2 regions of the Aneurinibacillus sp. XH2 genome follow, and region 2 is predicted to be linked to the other one. Evidence: predicted binding sites of a transcription regulator. Region 2 holds the regulator's gene; the other holds the start of a gene.
The links. The regulator CtsR, encoded in region 2, represses protease genes until heat stress. The targets are predictions, from matches to a motif close to ATGGTCAATAAAGGTCAAACA.

Region 1: a site for CtsR is predicted at 4,320-4,340, ahead of clpP (ATP-dependent Clp endopeptidase proteolytic subunit ClpP). Genes of this name have one in related genera too.

What each region holds. Positions count from the first base shown of each region.
Region 1 is NZ_CP014140.1:473,425-484,847, reverse strand. Features, by position in the region: gene ACH33_RS02370 (sugar-binding transcriptional regulator) at 1-165, opposite strand, end outside; gene ACH33_RS02365 (glutaredoxin family protein) at 303-671, opposite strand; gene rpoN (RNA polymerase factor sigma-54) at 640-2,043, opposite strand; gene ACH33_RS02355 (DUF2325 domain-containing protein) at 2,349-2,681, opposite strand; gene ACH33_RS02350 (alpha/beta hydrolase family protein) at 2,824-3,666, opposite strand; gene ACH33_RS02345 (hypothetical protein) at 3,701-3,943, opposite strand; gene clpP (ATP-dependent Clp endopeptidase proteolytic subunit ClpP) at 4,385-4,990, shown strand; gene ACH33_RS02335 (HPr family phosphocarrier protein) at 5,064-5,324, opposite strand; gene whiA (DNA-binding protein WhiA) at 5,391-6,332, opposite strand; gene ACH33_RS02325 (gluconeogenesis factor YvcK family protein) at 6,345-7,310, opposite strand; gene rapZ (RNase adapter RapZ) at 7,320-8,204, opposite strand; gene ACH33_RS02315 (RNA-guided endonuclease TnpB family protein) at 8,376-9,482, opposite strand; gene tnpA (IS200/IS605 family transposase) at 9,494-9,892, opposite strand; gene trxB (thioredoxin-disulfide reductase) at 10,273-11,232, opposite strand.
Region 2 is NZ_CP014140.1:3,585,722-3,597,144, reverse strand. Features, by position in the region: rRNA gene ACH33_RS18065 (23S ribosomal RNA) at 1-194, shown strand, start outside; gene ACH33_RS18060 (MurR/RpiR family transcriptional regulator) at 467-1,336, shown strand; gene ACH33_RS18055 (M20 peptidase aminoacylase family protein) at 1,338-2,498, shown strand; gene ACH33_RS18050 (hypothetical protein) at 2,495-3,334, shown strand; gene menC (o-succinylbenzoate synthase) at 3,331-4,443, shown strand; gene pstS (phosphate ABC transporter substrate-binding protein PstS) at 4,750-5,874, shown strand; gene pstC (phosphate ABC transporter permease subunit PstC) at 5,956-6,879, shown strand; gene pstA (phosphate ABC transporter permease PstA) at 6,876-7,757, shown strand; gene pstB (phosphate ABC transporter ATP-binding protein PstB) at 7,778-8,527, shown strand; gene ACH33_RS18020 (CtsR family transcriptional regulator) at 8,822-9,280, shown strand; gene ACH33_RS18015 (protein-arginine kinase activator protein McsA) at 9,317-9,838, shown strand; gene ACH33_RS18010 (protein-arginine kinase McsB) at 9,851-10,918, shown strand; gene ACH33_RS18005 (ATP-dependent Clp protease ATP-binding subunit) at 10,961-11,423, shown strand, end outside.

The sequences.
Region 1 (11,423 bases), 550 kb from region 2:
ACGCCGGATTATCCTTTCCGTGCTCTGCATGACTTCGGCAAGCGCACGCCTTCCGACCGGCTGCAAAAGCCGAATTTGACGTAAAATTTTGTATCGGTTCTCAACGATGACCATTGCCTCGGGGGCCATCCGTTGAAGCAGAGAAGGCCAATTCGTCTCTATCACGCTTTCCACCTTTAGATTATAGGGACAAAAAATGTCCCTAATAGATATTTTTCGTCCCACAAATGTTATAAAAGAATGCCTGTCAATGCACAGGCATTTTTTATTCAACTTCATTTTATCAAAACTTTCCTTCTCTTTCAAGCATGCTTTGTGGAACGAAGTGCCAGTTCCCGACGTAACCATAACTCCGTTACTTTGGAAACAAAGACCTTTTCCCCGTTGATATGTACCACAGGGATCAACTGGCCATATGTTTCTTCGAGAGCCGGATTATCTGCAATGTCCACCATCTCAAGTTCGATGGGATAATCTCTCGCCACTCGCTCAACCTTCTCTTTTGCCTTATCACATCTTTCGCAGCCTTCTCTCGTGTAAATCTTAATGCGAAAAGGTGTTTCCATCCCCATATCCCTTACTCCTTTGCCAGCAAACGCTCCCATCGCCAGAAGCGAAGAAATTCTGGCGCAAGATTTGTTAAAAACGCTTTCTTTTCGATGAAGAATCAATATTCATCTCTTCGCGGTATTTTGCCACGGTACGACGTGAGATTTCAATTCCTTCCTTCACGAGAATATCGGTAATCTTCTGGTCAGAGAGCGGCTTTTTCTTGTCTTCTGCGTCAATCAAAGCCTTGATTTTTTCTTTAATACTGAGAACAGAAGAAGCTGCTCCTCCATCCACCCTGTTCAGGCCAGTGGTAAAGAAATACTTTAGCTCGAACAGCCCGCGCGGCGTTTGCACATATTTGTTGCTGGTTGCGCGGCTGATGGTCGACTCATGCAGTCCGACCTTCTCCGCGATGTCGCGCAACGTCATCGGTTTCAGTCCGGACGGCCCTTTTTCGAAAAAGTCTCGCTGCTCTTCAACAATGGCCTGTGTGACTTTGTACAATGTCATGCGCCGTTGCTCGATGCTACGAATCAACCAAAGTGCGGAATTTAGCTTATCCTGGATATAGCGCTGCACTGTGTCTACTTCATCTTTTTGCAGCATCCGCTGATAAAAGCGGTTAATCGTCAAATTCGGGGTGCTGCTTTCATTAACCATGACCACATACTCATCTTCGACTTTCTCTACCGTTACGTCCGGCACGATATAACGGGGTGTCCCCTGAGCGAATTCCGCACCTGGGCGCGGATTCAACGTGCGCAAATAGTCTGCCGCCTGCTGTACCTCTTGCGGTGTAACCTTCAGGGAAGAAGCAATTTTCTGATAGCGCTTTTCTGCCAAATCTTCAAGATGGTGTTCTACGATAGCCATTGCCAGCGTATTCTCTTCCGGCTTTGCCTTTAACTGAAGCAATAAACATTCCGCAAGTGAGCGCGCACCTATACCAACAGGTTCCAACGTTTGCAAAAGCGAGATCATTTCTTCAATCTTTTCGACATTCGTATTAAGAATGTCCGCTGCCTCCGCCTCTGAAATCGTTAAGTAACCGCTTTCATTAAGGTTACCAATTAAAAAATTCAAAATCCGTTTTTCGACTGGCGTCACATCTTTAAGCATTGCCACTTGCTCAAGCAAGTTCTCCTCCAGCGTAGTTCCGCCTGCCGAAATAAAATTAAACGGATCATAGTCCTGTGCTGTTCCCATACTTTTTTGGTAATACGTCTCGTCTCCTGTTGCATTGGCACGAGCATAATCTTTCCAATCAATATCATCATGATTATTTTTCTTTTTCTCTATAGCTATGTCCGTCGTCGTTAGTTCCCGGTGCCGTTCCGACATGTCAAGAATCGGGTTCTCTGTAACCTGTTGCCGCAGGAATTCAAGCAAATCGACAGCCGAGTACTGAAGAATGGTTATTGCCTGACGCAACTCAGGCGTCATGACTAACTTCAACGTCTGTTGCTGATACAAACCGAACCCCATTTGCATCTGGCATCACCTTCTTTTCTGTGAAACTTTTTCTCTTATTCATTATTATATAACAATTCTCAACAAATTTCGCTAGCAAAAATCCTGCCAATTACAAAAATGGGGCGCGGGGCATATTTCCTCTTTATCTTCCTTACTTATATGGCAATTATGTTGACTGCTTCATAACATAAGTATACAAAGAAAAAGAGCGCAAAGCTTTGCGCTCCCGCTCTTTTAGATATTTCATCACGTTCTCGGATGTTTTTCGTTCTTTATTATTTGCCACTCTTCTTTGCAACCATATCGTGGTTGCTCTGTGCCGTTCAATGAAGCGAACGCTTATAAGCACAAGAACGATCACAACCCTCTTTTTGGCATGCCATCATTTGCTCCAGGCTACACTCCAGATGGCTGACAGAGCGTTTCGCAAACACGATCGGGACGTTCCGTTTCTTGGCGTCCGCTTTTACCCGTTTAGCCAAGTTATGGTTTATGTAATCGGTAAATACAATCACTCCCTTGACCATTTGCGGCAATGAATAGGCTTGGTCCTTTTTCTTTCTTCCTGAAACATGAATCAATTCCCCATCCAGTTTCTCTTCTAGTAAAGCATTAATATTTCCAAGTCGATCCGCTCCAATTACAACGTACGCCATCTTCTGTCCCTCCTCCTGTTATGAACACTTCTGTTTTTTTTATCATAATATATTTGATAAAGATTATCAATATCAATTAAGTTTATTTAAGGAAAAAACGAGACGGCTCCCCTTTGCCGTCTCGTCTTATTATCTTCCGCTGTTATAAATGCTCTTTAAAGAATTTCGTTGTAACATCAAGTGCTTCAAGAAACTGCGGAGTATCCTCTTTATGTGGATGCACCATATTGAACGTATGCCCAGCACCTTCTATCCAATGAAGCGTTGCGTTTTTTGCATGCTTTTTCAGACTGTATGCTCCTTTGACAAGATGGTCGAAATCTTCTCGCCCCTGCACGATAAGCAGCGGTATGTCAAGATGAGCCACGCAATTGAGTAAGTCATACTGGCGAGCGTTCACTTCAATATCGTCCAGTACCACTTTTTCAATTGGCATCTGCTGGCCTGTTCTTCCGTTAATGACATAACCTACTCCTTTTTCTTCCACTTGTTTTCGCACTTCAGGGCCAAAAATATCAACATGAGCGATCCCGTTCCATGTCACAATAACCTGCACATTCTCCGGATGAGCAGACGCATATAAAATCGTATCACCGCCACCTTTGCTGTGGCCCATGATGCCTATACGGCGCGGGTTCATATGCTCGGCTAGCGGAAGCGTACCCCGCTTCACCTGCTGAACGAGAAAATCAAGATCGTTCAGTTCCTGTTGATACGTATTACGCCCAAATTTTTCAAGCTCGGTAAAATTCACCAGATCCTTGCCTATACCGTTTCCAGAAAAGTTAAACGTAATGGCGACAAATCCCTGAGCGGCGAAATACTCGCCCATACGCGGGAACATCCCCCAGTCTTTAAATCCTTTAAAGCCATGACAAATAATAACAACCGGCTTTTTGTCAAATTCTTTTGTTTCATCGCTGATAAAAACATCGCCGCGAATCGTTAAATTTTCTTCCCGTATCAGCGTAAACGATTGTTTCAACGCGCTCTCCTCCCACATTTCGCTTTCTGAATAGTTAAGCGAAGTTATCTGGAGCGATTTCCGGAGCGGTAAAAGCAGGTGGCGTGCTTACTTCCTTAATATCGAGCACATGCCGATTATACACGATAAGCTGTCTCCCTTCTTCCGCCGTTTCGAAGACGAAAGCACGATTTTTCAGAGTATAAAGAATATGACCGACCACACACACCAACTCTCCGTCCAAATCGCTATATGTTAATTGTATCATTTTTCCAATATATTTATCATATTGCATCATAAATATAACTCCTTTCAAGATGTATAACTTGAAACTATGATATGAATTTGTTGTATAAACATCACCTTCCATCTATCCTGCTCTCTCATAAATAAACACAAACAGATACATATGCAAAATTTTATTTATTATCACACATTTTATTATAATATGTCTCCTTTTCGACAAAAGTTCCCTAAAGATTACACAAATCCCCCCTTACATTCAATCGTGTTCTACCCTTCAGAATCCCCTCAAACTTTCCCCTCTTCCCGTAAACTCGGTTGCCAGCGGCATTTCCTTCTAAACTGAAATATTTATAAATCATCCGTTTATGTTGATTAAATTCCAGAAAAAAAGCATATAACTGAAGAGAAGAGTATAGTACCAAGGTTTTTATTTGACCTTTTTTGACCTTTATTGTACTATATATTTATAGAATGAAGAGAGGAGGAAGTACCAGTGAACTTAATTCCTACAGTTATCGAGCAGACGAATCGTGGTGAAAGAGCATATGATATTTATTCTCGTCTTTTGAAAGACCGGATTATTTTCCTTGGCACTCCAATCAACGATCAGGTAGCGAATAGCGTCGTGGCCCAGCTTCTCTTCTTGGCCGCTGAAGACCCTGATAAAGATATTAGCCTGTATATTAATAGCCCAGGTGGTTCCATTACCGCCGGCATGGCGATTTATGACACCATGCAATACATTAAACCAGATGTATCTACCATCTGCGTGGGAATGGCAGCTTCTATGGGCGCCTTCCTTCTCACAGCTGGTGCTCCGGGCAAACGCTTCGCCCTCCCGAATAGTGAAGTGATGATTCATCAACCACTAGGCGGCGCGCAAGGTCAGGCTTCTGACATTCAGATCGCCGCTACCCGCATCCTGAAGATGCGCGATCGTTTGAACCAAATTATCTCCGAGCGTTCTGGCCAACCGCTGGAGCGTGTAGAAAAGGATACAGATCGCGACTTCTTCATGTCTGCCGAAGAGGCAAAGGAATATGGTCTCATCGACGATGTTATCGACAGCATCGGAAAGAAAGAGCCTAACCTATCCTAAATATAAGGTAAGGAAAAAAGCCAGAAGCATCTCCTGACAAGATGCTTCTGGCTTTTTTCAGTCAAACTTTATACTATTCTTCACGTTGTACCATCTGCACAAGGCTTTTCACTGCTTCTTCCGCATCAGAACCTTCGGCACTAATGGTGATTTCTGCGCCACTTCCAACCGCAAGACTCATTACGCCCATAATGCTCTTCGCATTTACCTTTTTATTATCCCGTTCGATAAATATGTCTGCAGCGTAACGGTTTGCTTCCTGAACGAAAAAAGCAGCGGGTCGTGCTTGAAGTCCTGTTTTTAATTTAACTACAACGCTTTGCTGAGCGTGCATAGTATGATTCCTCACCCTCTATCAAACTGAATTTGTTTTATTATACCATGATCACTGAGGTTATTCTTATAGTTTTGCTTCATTTTCTCTTAATTTAGCTGCGATTTCATTAATTTTTCGTAAACGATGGTTAATACCGGATTTGCTTACTTTGCCACTCGGAACCATTTCGCCCAATTCGGCCAGGTTCATATCCCGATATTTAAGGCGGAGTTCTGCCACTTCGCGCAGCCTGTCCGGCAAATTTTCAATACCAATATACTTATCAATAAGCATAATATTTTCAATTTGCTGCATAGCTGCCGCCACCGTTTTGTTTAAATTCGCCATATCGCAATTGTTTAATCGGTTCGCGGAGTTTTTCATTTCCTTGACAATGCGCACGTCTTCAAAGAAAAACAGTGCTTGTTGCGCTTCAATAATACGTAAGAAGTCGGCGATTTTTTCGCCCTCTTTAATATACATAATATACCCTTTTTTCCGCTCAATACTCCGCGCGTTCAATCCGAAATAATTCGCCAGCTTAACCAAATCTTCGCAATGCTCTTGATGAGCCGAAAAAATCTCAAGATGGTAGCTCGACGCTTCCGGATGATTCACCGAACCTCCGGCTAAAAAAGCGCCGCGTAAATATGCACGTTTACAACACTCATGTTTTATAATGTCGGGTGAAATACCGTAGTGAAACGTGCCGTCGACCATAATGCCGAGTTCTTCGAGAATCTCCCGCGCTCGCTGCGGAATCCGGACGATATAAACATTGTTTTTTTTCAGTCTCATCTTTTTTCGAACTAACAACTCCGCATGAATATGAAACATCTTTTTGACAAGCGAATAAATGCGGCGCGCAATCGCCGCATTTTCTGTAGATACATCAAGCACAAAGCGCTTTCCGCCAAACTGCAACGAACCATTCATTCGGATTAAAGCGGTCAGCTCCGCTCTGTTGCAACAATCATAACCTTCCAATTGTGTTAATTCTTTCTTCGCTTGTGCAGCAAAAGACATGCCGCCACCACCTCATTTCTTCACACCGATTACGTTCATAATAATTTTGCTGAGCTTAGCAGCATTATGGCGCAAAAATTTGTCGTATACAAGCAGATTGTCGGCGATAACGCGGTATCCTTTGGCAGTCAGCTTTTCTTCCGAGTAAATGACCGGTGCGGCACCCTTCTCCGCGTACATGGCCAGTACTTCATCACTAATTTTTCCATTATTCACAATAATATACTGGAATAAAGAATTGCCGACATGATCATGAATCGCCTGAATATGATCCTCCGCTGTATAGCCATCCGTTTCTCCTGGCTGAGTCATTACATTGCAAATGTAAGCCTTTATGGCTCGGCTTTCACGGATAGCTTCCACAATTCCCGGCACCAGTAAATTTGGCAATACGCTCGTATACAAGCTACCAGGTCCAATAATAATCGCATCCGCCTCCTTTAGCGCCTGAATCGCCTCCGGAAGCGGTTTTGCGCCTTCATCAATAAATACGCGTTTAATTCGCTTCCCTGCTTTGGGAATAATGGATTCACCAGATACAACCGTTCCGTCCTGCATTTCGGCGTGAAGCACAATGGAATGGTTAGCAGTCGGAAGTACCCGGCCACGCACTGCAAGCACTTTGCTTAGTTGTTCAATTGCGCTTACAAAATCGCCTCCGCTAATTTCGGTAAGCGCCGCGATGAGCAGATTACCGATTGAATGTCCGGCGAGTCCGTTTCCATTCACGAATCGATGCTGCAGTAAACTTTCCAGCAATGGCTCCGTATCCGCCAGCGCGATTAACACATTCCGTACATCTCCTGGCGGAGGCATTCTGAGTTCAGAGCGCAGCCGGCCCGAGCTTCCTCCATCATCCGCCACCGTCACAATAGCGGTAATATCAACCGGTTGATTTTTTAAGCCGCGGAGCAGAACGGGCAGTCCTGTTCCTCCCCCAATCACTACTACACGGGGTTTTTCTTTATGTTTTTTCATTCTACACCTCTATGAGCGACCTCTCTCTATATCCCGATGATTTACACGGACATTATATTGATCCTGGTAACGCTGGCCCAAGTACTCGGCAATAGCCACAGAACGGTGCTTGCCCCCGGTACATCCTATGCCGATGACAAGCTGGCTTTTTCCTTCTTGCTGGTAGTGCGGAAGCGTAAAGTCAAGAAAATCGGTCAATTTCGTCAAAAAATCTTGCGAAACATCCCACTTAAACACGTAATCCGATACTTCCGCATATTTTCCTGTTTTCGGCCGCAACGTTTCCACATAGTGCGGGTTAGGCAAAAAACGAACATCGAATACGAGATCGGCATCGATTGGAATCCCAAATTTAAAACCAAAAGACTGGATAATGATCGTCAAATTCCGGCTTATCTGGCTAAAAATTTGGCTTATTTTTTCCTTCAATAATACAGGTTTTAAATATGTTGTATCAATAACCAAATTTGCAAGCCCTTTAATCTCTTCTAACAGGCGACGTTCTGCTTGGATGCCGTCCAGCGGCAAACCATTCGGCGCAAGCGGGTGGTTACGACGCGTTTCTTTATAGCGCTGCACAAGCGTCTGGTCACTTGCATCCAAAAAGATGATTTGATATGTTATATTCTCCATTTCCTGAATACGTTCTAACGATTCAGCAAGCGCATCGAAAAATTCCCGTCCGCGCAGATCGATAACAAGAGCCACCTTCTGGATACGGCCACCGGATTGATCAATCAGCTCGGCGAATTTCGGAAGGAGCACCGGCGGCAAATTATCAACACAAAAAAAACCTAAATCCTCCAGCCTTTGAATGGCTACCGTTTTTCCCGCACCAGACATGCCAGTAATAATCAGCAAGTTGATCTCATGCCCTTTCACTTGTTTTTCCATTCTGCTATTCACATCCTACCCACAAGTTATCCTTTACTGTATAGTCGCCTTTTTCTTTAAGTGAACTACCCGCCACCTACGCTTCATTTAGAGGTGGGGCTTCTAAGGTAATCGTACCTAACGGTACGAAATTTACTTAGCTATCAAGCCTGTTCCATGCTCTATTTATAGTTATGCTAACAGTCGCAATCCTTCATTTTTGATATTGGTAGCAGCATTCCAGTCCCTGTTTGCCACAAAACCACATTCACAGCGAAAGGTGCGCTCAGACAGAGATAGAGATTCCTTTACTTGACCGCAACAAGAGCATGTTTTGGATGATGGAAACCACTTATCTATTTTGATAAGCTTCTTTCCTTGATCCTCTAACTTATATTGGAGAAATGTCGTAAACATCCCCCATGCATTGTCCGCAACGCTTTTGCCGAAATTCAGGGCTTGTGACATTCCTTTCATGTTGAGGTCTTCGATAACCACGCAGTCATACCGTTTCGCTAATTTATGTGATTCCTTATGAAGAAAGTCCTTACGTTGGTTTGCAATCTTTTCGTGTAGCTTCGCTACCTTCAATCGTTGTCTGTTCCAACGATTAGACCCTTTCTTCCTGCGTGACAAGACATGCTGTTCCTTGGCTAATTTTTCCAAGGCTTGGCAATAGAAACGAGGGTAATTGGCTGTCTTACCTTCTTCGCTATCGACAAATAAGCCATTCATAGAAAAATCTAAACCAACAACAGCTTTTATTTCTTTTTGCACAGGTTGATGTTCATATTCTGTAAGAATAGAAACATAGTATTTTCCTGTTTTTGTTCGAGAAACGGTGCATGACTTGATAACGTGATGGGATGGAATATCTCGATGTTGTTTGATTTTGACAAGTTTGAGTTTCGGTAATTTGATATAGCCATCCAACAGCATGATGTTTCCGTTGACTACATTCGTTGTATAGGACTGTCTCGCCTTACGGCTTTTGAACTTAGGAAATTCAGCACGACCAAAGAAAAAGTTTTGGTATGCCTTTTGCAAATTGAGTTGAGCATTTGCTAACGCAAGGCTATCGACTTCTTTGAGCCATGCAAACTCCTCTTTGTACTTAGCAGGAGTGGGGAATTTTTGCTTTTTCAAGGCTTCTTTGTCATCCTTGAATTGTTCATATGTTTCCTTCCATTCAGCCAACATTTTATTGTAGACGAAGCGGACACAACCGAAGGTTTTTGCAAGAAGTTGTTCTTGTTCTTGCGTTGGGTACAGACGAAATTTATATGCTTTGTTTGCCATATCGAATCACCTCACTTCATCCCTTGATTTTCTATATACTGCTTTATCACTTCAATGGGCGCACCACCCGTTGTAAGCAAGCAAAAGCTTCTTGACCAAAAATACTCTTTCCAAAGTTTTCTTTTTACTTGTGGAAAATGCTTTTTGATAAGTCGAGAACTTGCGCTTTTATAAGCGTTGATGAACTTTGACATTTCAGTATTTGGATGTGCTTTGAACAAAATATGCACATGGTCAATATCATGATTCCATTCAACTAAGGAAATATTATAATTTTCACCCAATCGAACAACCATATCTTTCACATAGTCAGATATGGTATCGTCAATCACTTTTCTACGATATTTCACGACCAGAACAAGATGATAATATAATGAGAACATCGAATGATTATTATTAATTTCATTGATACAACAGCCTTTTATTTATCTAAGACTGATTATATCACAACAAAATAAAGAACCAACTTTAGGCTACGCCTAACCGAAATTCATCTCCCACTTTCACTGGTGACGAAAGCACCTTCACGTTTAGAAGTGGGAGACTTCTCTCGGAGGAAAACTAAAACATATCCTATCCGGTAAGACAAAATAGAAACGCTGCATGTTGTGCTAAGAAAAATTCACAGGTAAACGCGTTACCAGTTTTTCCTCCCCACAAAAAAAGAACGCAGACTCGTCCGTCTGCGCCAAGGGTTCTTAATTATAAAAGGGGTCAATTAATTATCTTCAATATATACCTATTATGTTTCAACAACGTTACAACGCTATTAAAAATTTATGACCGTTTGTCAATGGCTTACTTTAGACTCTTCGTGCAGCTTTTCGTTCAATTCTTCCACATAATGTTGGGCAGACAGGGCCGCATCAGCGCCGTCGCCTGTCGCAGTTACGACCTGGCGTAGCGTTTTTTCGCGTACATCGCCGGCAGCGAAAATACCTGGTACCCGTGTTGCCATGCGCTCATCGGTTTCGATATATCCCGCTTCGTTGGTAATACCCAGGTTTTTCACCGCGCTAGAAAGCGGATCCATACCTACGTAGATGAAGACACCGTCCGTTTTGAATTCAGTTTCTTCACCCGTTTTCTTATTATGCAGCAACACGGATTTGACAGTTCCATCACCGCGGATTTCTTTTACTTCCGTATCCCAGATAAACTGGATTTTTTCGTTTTCAAACGCGCGTTTCTGCAGAATTTTTTGCGCGCGAAGCTGGTCGCGGCGGTGAATGATCGTCACCTTTGTCGCAAAACGCGTGAGGAAGACCCCTTCTTCTACTGCGGAATCACCGCCGCCGACAACGACAAGCTCTTTTCCGCGGAAGAATGCGCCGTCACATACCGCGCAATATGAAACGCCGCGGCCGGAGAATTCTTTCTCGCCCGGAACGCCCAGTTCACGGTGTTCTGCTCCGGTTGCTACAATAACAGACTTCGCTTTAAATTCTTTGTCTCCCACTTTCACTACTTTATACGGATAACCGTCTACAATCTCCTTAATGTCGCCGTATTGATATTCAGCTCCAAATTTTTTTGCATGTTCAAACATTTTAGTGGAAAGATCCGGACCAAGGATCGATTCAAAGCCAGGATAGTTTTCAATTTCTTCGGTATTTGCCATCTGCCCGCCTGGAATTCCTCGCTCAATCATCAATGTACTCATGTTGGCACGAGAAGTATACACGGCAGCTGTCATGCCTGCAGGACCCGCTCCAGCAATAATAACGTCATAAATTTTTTCTTGGCTCATGCTTCCTACCTCCTAGTTACCTATATCTTACCTCAACAGTAGAGGAGATACTCGCCTTCATCGAAAAAATTCGATTTAAAATCTTTATTTATAATAACTCTAAATAAATAAATTGTCTATAATGCGTCACTTTCGATGTTTTGATCTTCTTATCATCCTCATAATATATACAAATACACCCCGGTATGTAC
Region 2 (11,423 bases):
GGAGCACAGCTGGGTAGCCATGTGCGGACGGGATAAGCGCTGAAAGCATCTAAGCGTGAAGCCCCCCTCAAGATGAGATTTCCCACAGCGTAAGCTGGTAAGACCCCTTATAGATGATGAGGTGGATAGGTTCGAGGTGGAAGCGTGGCAACACGTGGAGCTGACGAATACTAATCGGTCGAGGGCTTAACCAAAGATAGACTGGATGTCCTGTGCGTCATGTTTCTTCTGATTCAGTTTTCAAGGTATAATAGAAATAATCCCTTATCCAATTGTAAGCTGGATAAGGGATTATTTTTGTTTTTAAGTTTTTTATTTTAAGGCACACTTCTAAAATTTTTTGTAAAAAACGCATATTAATTTCTCTTGCCTAAATACAGAAAATTTATTATACTCATTTATGAAGTATATACTTCATAAATATTAGAATATGAAGTAATAGCTTCTTTATTGGAGGAGCATGAACATGTCTTTTCGAGAAAAGATCAGCAACGTTTTTCATAATTTAACTGCTGGCCAGAAAAAGGTGGCCCGATATGTGCTAGATAATGCGCATGAATTTTCAAAAAATACAGCGGCTGAAATCGGCAAAAAAGCTGGTGTCAGTGAAACGACGGTTATTCGTTTTTGCCATGCTGTTGGCTTTGAAAGCTTTATTCAAATGCAGCAGGCTGTCTGGAATGAACTGCTTGAATCGAATTATACTCTGTATTTGCACAGAAAATCCTCTTCGATCGCTGAGAATGCGCAGGATAATCAGACGGATATTCTTGATGAAATTATGAAAAATGATATGTTCCATATCGAGAAAACGTTTAAAGAGTTGTCGCGCTCAACCTTTCGAGAGGCTGTTCATTACCTTAAACAGGCATCTAACATTCTCGTTGTCGGCCATCGTACATCCTACGCGCCAGCATCTTGGTTATCTTATACCCTTAACCTTTTGCGTGGTGGGACCAGGCTTTATCGTCCAGACACGGATGATATGGCTCAATGGATAGCGGAAATGGACCGGAATTGGGTGGTTCTGGCGCTCTCTTTTCGGCGCTATGCAAAGGAAACATTGCGGTTAGCCCGTTTTGCCAAAGAAAAAGAGGCCTGTATTATTGGAATTACAGATAGCCCTGTAGCTCCTATAAGCCGTTATAGTAACTTTGTTCTTCCTGTAGCTGTAACCGAGTCTACACTCGATTCTATACCGGCGCTTTTTTCTTTATTAAACGCATTGGTTACTGCAATATCGATTGAGAAAAACATAGAAATTACCGAGAAGCTCACGCGGTACGAAGAAACGTACGAACGTGTATATCTGGAAAAGGGGGAGAATCGTGAGTGATTTGAAAACGGAAGCCCAGGCTTTGTATCCGGAAATTATGCAGACTTTTGCTCACCTTCACGCAAATCCGGAAGTTAGCTGGAAGGAAGTTAAAACTACAGAATTTTTAGTAAAGAAACTTCATTCTCTTGGCCTCAAGACCATTACTTTTTCCGATTGCACAGGGGTTGTCGGGATATGGGAAAACCTATCTTCTGGAAGTACGGATGGAAAATCATTAACCGTGGCGTTGCGAGCCGATATTGATGCGTTGTGGCAAGCTGTCGATGGAAAGTGGAGGGCAAACCATTCTTGTGGGCACGACGCTCATATGACGGTTGTGCTTTCGGCAGTTCAACTTCTGAAAATAAGCGGATTCATCCCAGATGGCACAATAAAAGTTATTTTCCAGCCGGCTGAAGAAATGGGGGCCGGCGCTTTAAAAATGGTCGAGAAAGGCGTTGCAGATGATGTCGATTATTTGTACGGCGTGCATCTGCGCCCGATACAGGAACTTCCAGACGGGAAGGCGTCACCAGCAATATACAACGGAGCTACCCTTCTTGTACGCGGCGAAATTCACGGCACGACAGCGCACGGTGCGCGTCCGCATTTGGGGGTAAATGCGATCGAAGTAGCATCGGCTTTGCTGCGGGCGATTCAAGACATTCACATTAATCCGATGATTCCCTCCACGGTGAAGATGACAAGCTTGCATGCTGGAGATGAAGGAAGTAGTAATATTATCCCTGATTACGCAAAGTTTACGCTTGATGTCCGAACACAGTCCAATGCAGTGCTGGATGAATTATATGAAAAAATACAGACAGTTGCTTGTCATACGGCGGCGATGTTTGGCGCTCGAATTACACTTTGGCCGGAAGGCAGAACCGCGGCGGCCGAAGTTGCTGAAGAGGCGAAAGTGTTTATGAAACAGGCGATCGAAGATGTGCTTGGAGCAGAAAATACGGCGCCAGATGTTATTACGCCTGGCGGGGAGGATTTCCATTTTTATACGCTTGAGCGTCCCCGCATTAAAGCCACAATGCTGGGTTTAGGGTGCGGGCTTAAACCAGGACTGCATCATCCGCACATGACGTTTAATCGGGAAGCGCTGATTTCTGGTGCGCGAATTATGGCGCGTGCCGTTGTTCATACCTTTGAAAAAGGGGGGGCAAAATGAAGGATCAGCTTACGATTCTTGCGATGAATACCGTTGAGGAAATCGAACGAATTACGGAACTGGAAAAGCAAATTTGGCAAACCGATACACCCATGCCGGTAGACCAAATGCTAACGGCAGCCAAGCATGGTGGAATCGTTCTGGGGGCTTTTGTGGGAGAGAGGCTCGTGGGTTTTCAATATAGTTTTGCAGGTTATAATGGTCAAAAGGCATATGTTTGTTCGCATATGTTAGGTACACATCCAGATTTTCGCCATATGAAAATCGGTGAAAAGCTGAAATGGGCCCAGCGTGAGGAGGCGCTTAAGCTCGGATATGACCTTGTTACATGGACATATGACCCGCTTGAATTGGTGAATGGATATCTTAACATCCATAAGCTGGGTGCGGTTTGTTCCACATATATAGAAAATTGTTACGGAAATATGCAGGACTCATTGAACAGTGGGATCGCATCCGATCGTTTTCAAGTAGAATGGCATATCCGAAGTGAACGAGTGGCACGAAGAGCGAAAGGTGAATTGACACCAAAAGCTGAAATCCCCAAAAAATTCCTTATGGATTGGAGAACAGATATACACAATGATCCTGTTCCAGGAAAGGCAGACTGGAGACAACTGCAAGAGAATCATGTTCTCTATGTTCCGGTTCCTGCCTACTTTCAGCAAATCAAGCGGCGAAATAAGCCACTCGCCATTGCTTGGCGGGAGGCGGCGCGGGAAGTATTCGCCCGTTTGTTTTGTGAGGGCTGGGCGGTAACAGATGTTATCCGGAACGATAAAGAAGCGCCGGTTCATTTTTATGTACTACATAAAAAAGGGGAGTGTATGGTATGAGAATCAAACAAATCATTTTGCGTCACATGAAAATGCGGATGCTGCGACCATTTACCACCAGCTTGGGCACCGAATATGATAAGGAGTTTATTGTAGTAGAAGCAAAAAGCGAAGATGGATTATCGGGATGGGGAGAGTCTGTTGCGGCGATTGAACCTTTCTATAAAGAAGAAACCGTCAAAACAAATTGGCACATTCTTGAAGACTTCTTAATTCCGCTTGTACTTGAAAAACCGATTGCTCATCCGGATGAATTGAATGAAGAACGCTTTAAGCCTATTCGGGGCAATTACATGGCCAAAGCGGCGATTGAGGGCGCCATTTGGGATTTATATGCTAGACAACAAGGGATTCCGCTTGCGAAAGCGCTAGGTGGAGAAAAGAAAAAAATCGAGGTCGGTATCAGCCTTGGAATCGAGGAATCGGTGAATGAATTGTTATCGCTTGTCGAAAAATATGTACAAGAAGGGTATAAGAGAATTAAAGTGAAAATTAAGCCTGGCTGGGATGTAGAAGTGGTACGCGCCGTTCGTGAACGTTTTCCAGACATTCAGCTTATGGCTGACGCGAACTCTGCCTATACACTGGCAGATGCAGAGCGACTCAAAGCTCTTGACGAGTTCAATCTTACAATGATTGAACAGCCGCTTGCACATGATGACATTGTTGATCATGCCGAATTACAGGCGCAACTAAAAACTCCGATCTGTCTTGATGAGAGCATTCATTCTGTTGAAGACGTACGCAAAGCTATCAAACTGGGAAGCTGCGGCGTTATTAACATCAAGATTGGTCGCGTAGGAGGATTGACGGAAGCGAGGAAAATACATGACCTGTGCAAAGAGCGCAATATTCCGGTTTGGTGCGGCGGTATGTTGGAAGCAGGAATCGGTCGTGCGCACAATGTGGCCATTACTACATTGTCTAACTTCATTCTCCCCGGCGACACAGCTGCTTCTTCCCGCTATTGGGAAAAAGACATTATTACACCGGAAGTCACGGTGGAAGACGGATGGATTACTGTACCAGAGAAACCGGGAATCGGCTATGAGCCAGATCATGACTGTATGGATAATTTTACCCTATATAGCAAATCTTATTTTGCATAATCAGGAAAAAATACGGAGTGCTTGTATGACGCAAGCACTCTTTTTTGTTTACATATTTCTTAACATTAAATTTACAATTCGTTCTCAGGTTCACAAAAGCAAAGAGAAACAAGTAGTTTCCAAGGTGGGATGATGCTAGTAAAGCCTGTATTTTTAACGGTGTAAACACTTTGTAAAGATAGGTTAAAGATCGTGTAAAACACCTTGTTGTGCCTGTATTCCTCGATTATTATGAACAACGTAATTATTCAACACAAAAGAAAAAGTAAAACCATTTTACCAAAAATCTTAAGGGGGATTCTCGCAGTGAAGTTGAAGAAGCTCGGCGTACTACTTTTTGCGCTCGTGATGATGTTTTCTCTCGCGGCGTGTGGCTCTTCTGGCCAAAGCTTAAAACCGGAAGGAAACAAAGAAGCTGCAGCAGGAGGAGAACAATCTTCCGGCGATGGGAATGCAGGTTTGTTAAATGGCGCGGGTTCCAGCTTTGTAAATCCGTTATTCTCCAAAATGTTCAGCGAATATTCCAAAGAACACTCTGATGTAAAAGTGAACTATCAGGCGATCGGTTCCGGTGGCGGCATTAAGCAATTGACAGCCAAAACGGTTGATTTCGCTGCTTCTGACGCTCCGATGAAAGAAGATGAAATTAAAGCTGCCGGCGGTAACGTGCTGCATATTCCAGTAACGCTTGGTGGCGTAGCGATTGCATACAATCTTGAAGGTGTAAAAGACCTGAAATTGACTCCAGAAAACCTTGCCGACATTTATAACGGCAAAATCAAAAAGTGGAACGATCCAAAAATCATGGAGAATAACAAAGGTGTAAAACTTCCTAATGCGGATATTTTCCCAGTACACCGCTCCGATGGTTCGGGTACGACTCATATCTTTACAACATATCTGAATAAAGCAGTTCCGGATATGTGGTCAAAAGAACAGACAGGCAAATCCATCAAATGGGCGAATGTTGGTACCGGCGCAAAAGGTAACGAAGGTGTAGCAGGACAGATACAAAACACTCCGGGTTCTATTGGATATATCGAGCTGGCATATGTTATCCAGAACAATATGACCGCCGCGCAAATTAAAAACAAAGAAGGCCAATTCGTGGCTCCGTCTCTCGAATCTGTAACAGCTGCCGCAAAAGGCGCGCTGACGAATATTCCGGAAGATTTGAAAGTGGAACTGAACAATCAGCCTGGCAAAGACAGCTATCCGATTGTCGGTACAACTTGGGCGCTTGTTCCGGAAGATCTGAAAATGGATAAAGCAAAAGCAGAAAAAATGCTGACCATGCTTAAGTGGGTTGTAACGGACGGGCAGAAGTTTGCGTCTGATTTGCAGTATGCGCCGCTGCCGAAAGAATTGCAAGATAAGTGCGTGGAGCAGTTGAAAAAAGTAAAAGTAGATGGGCAACCGGTTCTTAAATAATGAAGAAGCACAAGGAAAAGCGTGCAAAAAACTCCGCGGAGTTTTTTGCCGCTTTTTTCAAGAGAATGGGGAGTGTAATCCTTGAAGAAAAGATATGGAGATCAATTGTTTAAAGGCATCGCGTATATTTTTGGTTTTTCCATTATTGCCTTGCTTGGCATTATGGTATGGGAAATGTTTCGCGGGTCAAGCTTTGCCATTGAAAAGTACGGTCTCGACTTCTTGTTTAGTTCGAATTGGGATCCGGTAGCTGAACAGTTTGGTGCATGGCCCTTCATTTATGGAACCATTGTTTCTTCACTTCTTGCATTGGTTATCGCAACACCCATTAGCGTGGGGATTGCTATCTTCCTTGTTGAGATTGCCCCGAAATGGTTTCGGGATATCGTAGGTTTCTTAATCGAGCTTTTGGCGGCTATTCCTTCTATCGTATACGGCTTATGGGGCATTTTTGTGCTTGCTCCGATTATTCGCGAGTATATCGCCCCTTTATTTATTAACACGTTAGGAAAGTTTATTCCATTTTTTGCGGGTCCGTCCTTCGGGGTGGGGATTTTTACCGCGGGTGTGATTTTAGCTATTATGATTATCCCGACTATCGCTTCCATTTCTCGCGAAGTATTGATGGTTGTTCCTAACGCGCAACGTGAAGCTGCTTTGGCTTTAGGCGCGACGAAATGGGAAATGATTCGTACAGCTGTATTAACATATTCGCGTTCAGGCATTCTCGGCGCGATGATTATCGGCCTTGGCCGCGCCATCGGCGAGACGATGTCTGTCACTATGGTTATCGGAAATCGACCGGAAGTTCCGGATTCAATATTTGACCCCGCCTACACGATGGCGAGCGTCATTGCTAATGAATTTAATGAAGCCTCCTCTGACATTTATATATCTACATTAATTGAGATTGGCTTCTTGCTGTTTGGTGTTACTTTGTTGGTCAATATTTTTGCACGCTTCCTCGTGTGGTCAACGTCTAAAGGCGTACAGGAGGCGAAATGATGGAAACGGTATTAGAAAATATGAAAAAACAAAAAGTAAATAAGTTAAGCGCCAATCTGGGGCGCCGCCGCATGTTCAGCGGATTCATGATTACGCTGACTGTTATCAGTATGATCTTGGCACTGACCCCTTTGTTCAGCATTTTAGGATATGTTATCGTTAAAGGTTTTTCGGCTTTAAATCTTGCGTTCTTCACTGAATTGCCCGCTCCTCCCGGAGAAGCCGGCGGTGGTATGGCGAACGGTATTATAGGTACGTTCACGCTTATTAGTTTAGCATCTGCCATCGGTATTCCAGTAGGACTAATGGCTGGTATTTTTCTTTCGGAATATGGTCGCAACCGTTTTGGTAAGCTAGTTTCTTTTTTGACTGATATTATGCTGGGTATTCCTTCCATTGTCATCGGCATCGTGGTTTATGCGCTCGTCGTGCTTGCGATGGGTGGGTTCTCCGCGTATGCGGGTGGCATAGCGCTGGCATTTATTATGATTCCAGCAGTAACGCGCACGACGGAAGAAATGTTGAAGCTAGTACCGAACCATATCCGCGAGGCGGGGCTTGCACTTGGAATTCCAAAGTGGCGTGTTATTATGCTTATTATTTTACCAACCGCGTTGCGCGGCATTATTACTGGCATTATGCTCGCCATCGCCCGCGTATCGGGTGAGACGGCGCCGCTGTTGTTCACGGCGTTCGGGAATATGTATTGGAGTCAGTCGCTGAATGAACCGATTGCTTCGATGCCAGTGCTTGTATTTAACTACGCGATTTCCCCATACGCGGAATGGCAGGCGCAGGCATGGGCCGGCGCGCTGACGTTAATTTTGATTGTTGTAGTTCTGAATGTATCAGCGCGTCTGATTACAAGAAAGCGATAGAAGATACGAGGTGGAGACCAATGATTGAAGCAAGAAACCTAAATTTATGGTATGGGGATTTTCACGCCATAAAAAATATCAACATGACCATTGAAAAAAATAAAGTAACCGCGTTTATTGGCCCTTCAGGCTGCGGTAAATCGACATTTCTGCGTGCGATTAACCGGATGCACGAAGTGATCGAAGGCGCAAGAGTAGAAGGCGAAATCTTGCTGGAGGGAGAAAATATTTACGGTCCGGATCGCGACCCGGTAACGGTACGTCAGCAGGTAGGTATGGTATTCCAGAAGCCGAATCCATTTCCGACGATGTCGATTTATGACAATGTGGCGGCCGGTCTGCGTATTAACGGTTTTAAAGATAAGAAGAAGCTGGATGAGATCGTAGAGCGTTGTTTGACACAAGCAGGATTATGGAACGAAGTAAAAGATCGTTTACACAAAAATGCGATGGGACTTTCCGGCGGTCAACAGCAGCGCCTATGCATCGCCCGGACGCTGGCGGTGGAGCCGGAAGTCGTGCTTATGGATGAACCGACTTCCGCCTTGGACCCGATTTCCACGCAGAGAGTAGAGGAATTGCTGTTTGAGTTGAAAAAGAAATATACTATTATCATTGTAACGCATAACATGCAACAAGCAGCGCGCGTATCCGATTACACAGCATTCTTCCTCCTCGGAGAAATGATTGAATTTGACCAGACAGAAACGATCTTTACTAATCCTCAGGATAAAAGAACGGAAGATTATATCACCGGTCGTTTTGGATAAAATATCGGCAGCCCTCTCCTTCTTTGAGTTTGGGTTGCCTTCTTTGTATAGACAATATGCCTCTTCTTCTATGACATTTTGCTGCTGATCGAAACGTTCACGGAGAACCTGAAGTAAGTTTGCTTCAGGTTTTTTTATAGGGATAAAAAAGGTTATATAAGAATAGGAACAAGAAAATAGGTCAACAATAAAAGTACAATCCCTTGCATTTTTTTTAAAATGTCATTATAATTAAAGTCAAAGAAAGTCAAAGTCAAATCGAAGAAAAAGCGAACCGGTGAAGGAGGTGTGTACATGAGGAACATATCGGACATCATTGAGCAGCATTTGAAAAAAATATTGCAGCAAAGCAATGGTGCGATTGAAATTCAACGCAGCGAATTAGCTGATAAGTTCCAATGTGTGCCTTCCCAGATTAATTACGTAATCAGCACCCGGTTTACAGTAGAGAAAGGATATATTGTGGAAAGTAAGCGGGGTGGTGGCGGCTATATCCGCATCCGGAAAGTTGAATTTATTGATAATCAGCGCTTTTACAATGTGCTAATGGAAACGATCGGAGAGAGTATAACCGCTACTGCCTGCGAAAATATTATTGAACGGTTACGGGAAGAACGTATCATTTTACCAAAAGAAATGCAGATGATGAAAGCGGCGACCGGAAAAGTCCTGTCGGCTGTCCCGGTTCCGCTCCGGGATCGTCTTCGCGCGGAGATTCTCCGGGCGATGCTGACCACGATTTTTATTTATTAGCTTATAGAAATATGTGTACTCGGGAGGGAAGTGGATATGATTTGCCAGGAATGTCAACAGCGTCCGGCAACGCTGCATTTCACCAAAATTGTTAACGGAGAAAAGACAGAATTTCATATTTGCGAAGTATGCGCGCAAGAAAAAGGGGATATGTTCCCTGGTGGTATAAACAACTTTTCGATTCATCATCTGTTATCCGGATTATTAAACAACGCCGAACCTGGTGTTAATGCGTTTAAGGTACAACAGGAAGCGCCACTACGTTGTGAGAAGTGCGGGTTAACATATGCTCAATTCAGCAAAAGCGGAAGATTCGGTTGTAGCAATTGTTATAAAGCGTTCGAAGAAAAGCTTGACCCGCTTTTCCGCCGCGTGCACGGCAATACACATCATAGCGGCAAGGTACCTGAACGCTCGGGAGGAGCGATCAAATTAAAGAAAGAAGTGGACCGACTTAAGGAAGAGCTACGGAAGCGTATTGAGCGCGAGGAGTTTGAGGAAGCGGCAAAGCTGAGGGATCGGATTCGTGAACTAGAGCAACAAATCGCAGGTTTGTAGGAGGGAAAACATATGTCTTTCCAGAAGTTTATAACCAATGCGGTAAGTGAATGGATGAATGGCGACGGCCAGGATGCCGATATTGTCATCAGCAGCCGGGTACGATTGGCCCGGAATTTACAAGACCAGCCATTTCCTATGCTGGCCACAGATTCGCAGCTGGAGCAGGTTCTGGGAAGAGTGGAGCAGGCCATGCAGGATGAGGCGTTTAAACAACAAGAAAACTTTGAAATGATACGGATGGACACTTTGACTCCGTTACAGAAGCGCGTGCTGATGGAGAAGCATCTTATTAGTCCAAACTTGCTTTCCGAATCGCGCAAAGGCGCTGTTATTCTTAGTGAAAACGAAGCCATTAGCATTATGGTCAATGAAGAAGACCATTTGCGTATCCAGTGCCTGTTTTCTGGACTTCAGTTAAGAGAAGCATGGAAAGTGGCGGATAGGGTGGATGATATTTTTGAAAAGTATCTGGACTTTGCTTTTGACGAACGGCGGGGTTTTCTCACCAGTTGTCCGACCAATGTCGGAACCGGCATTCGCGCTTCAGTCATGATGCATTTGCCGGCCCTTGTGCTAACCCAGCAAATTAACCGCATTTTGTCCGCAATTACACAGGTAGGGTTAGTAGTAAGAGGGCTATATGGCGAAGGCAGCGAAGCTGTAGGAAATCTATTCCAGATTTCCAATCAAATTACGCTTGGGCAATCTGAGGAGGAAATCATCGAGAATCTTATCAGTGTCGCGCGGCAGATTATCGATCAGGAACGCGCAGCGCGCGAATATTTAATGCAGAATCGCAGACTGCAACTAGAGGATCGCTTGTGCCGTTCATATGGCATTCTGACCAATGCGCGCACTATTGAGTCAAAGGAAGCCGCAGAACGGCTTTCCGACGTAAGACTCGGCATTGATTTGGACATTATTAGAAATGTGCCGCTAAGCGTCATGAATGAATTGATGGTTATGACACAACCGGGATTTTTGCAGCAATATGCAGGCCAGCAGTTGACGCCTGATTCCCGTGATGAGCGCCGGGCGCGTCTAATCCGGGAGCGGTTAAAGTCAGCGATGGAATAAGCAGTAAAGAATAATTATACTTCATTCGGAGGTGTTTGTTTTATGATGTTTGGTCGTTTTACGGAAAGAGCGCAGAAAGTTTTGGCGCTTGCCCAGGAAGAAGCGGTTCGTCTAGGTCATAAAAATATCGGAACTGAACATATTCTTCTTGGCCTAATCCGTGAAGGGGACGGTATTGCGGCGAAAGCCCTGCAAGCGTTGGGGCTTGGCCTTGATAAAATCCAGGGTGAAGTTGAAGCTCTTATCGGTCGCGGCGGCGAACAGCCGACCAATATCAATTATACGCCGCGCGCCAAAAAAGTTATTGAGCTTTCAATGGATGAAGCAAGAAAATTAGGTCATACGTACGTTGGTACGGAGCATATCCTGCTCGGCTTAATCCGTGAAGGCGAAGGTGTGGCAGCGCGCGTGCTTAACAATTTAGGCGTAAGCTTGAACAAAGCGCGCCAGCAAGTGCTTCAATTGCTGGGTAGCAGTGAAGCGATGTCTTCGCACCAGCAAAACT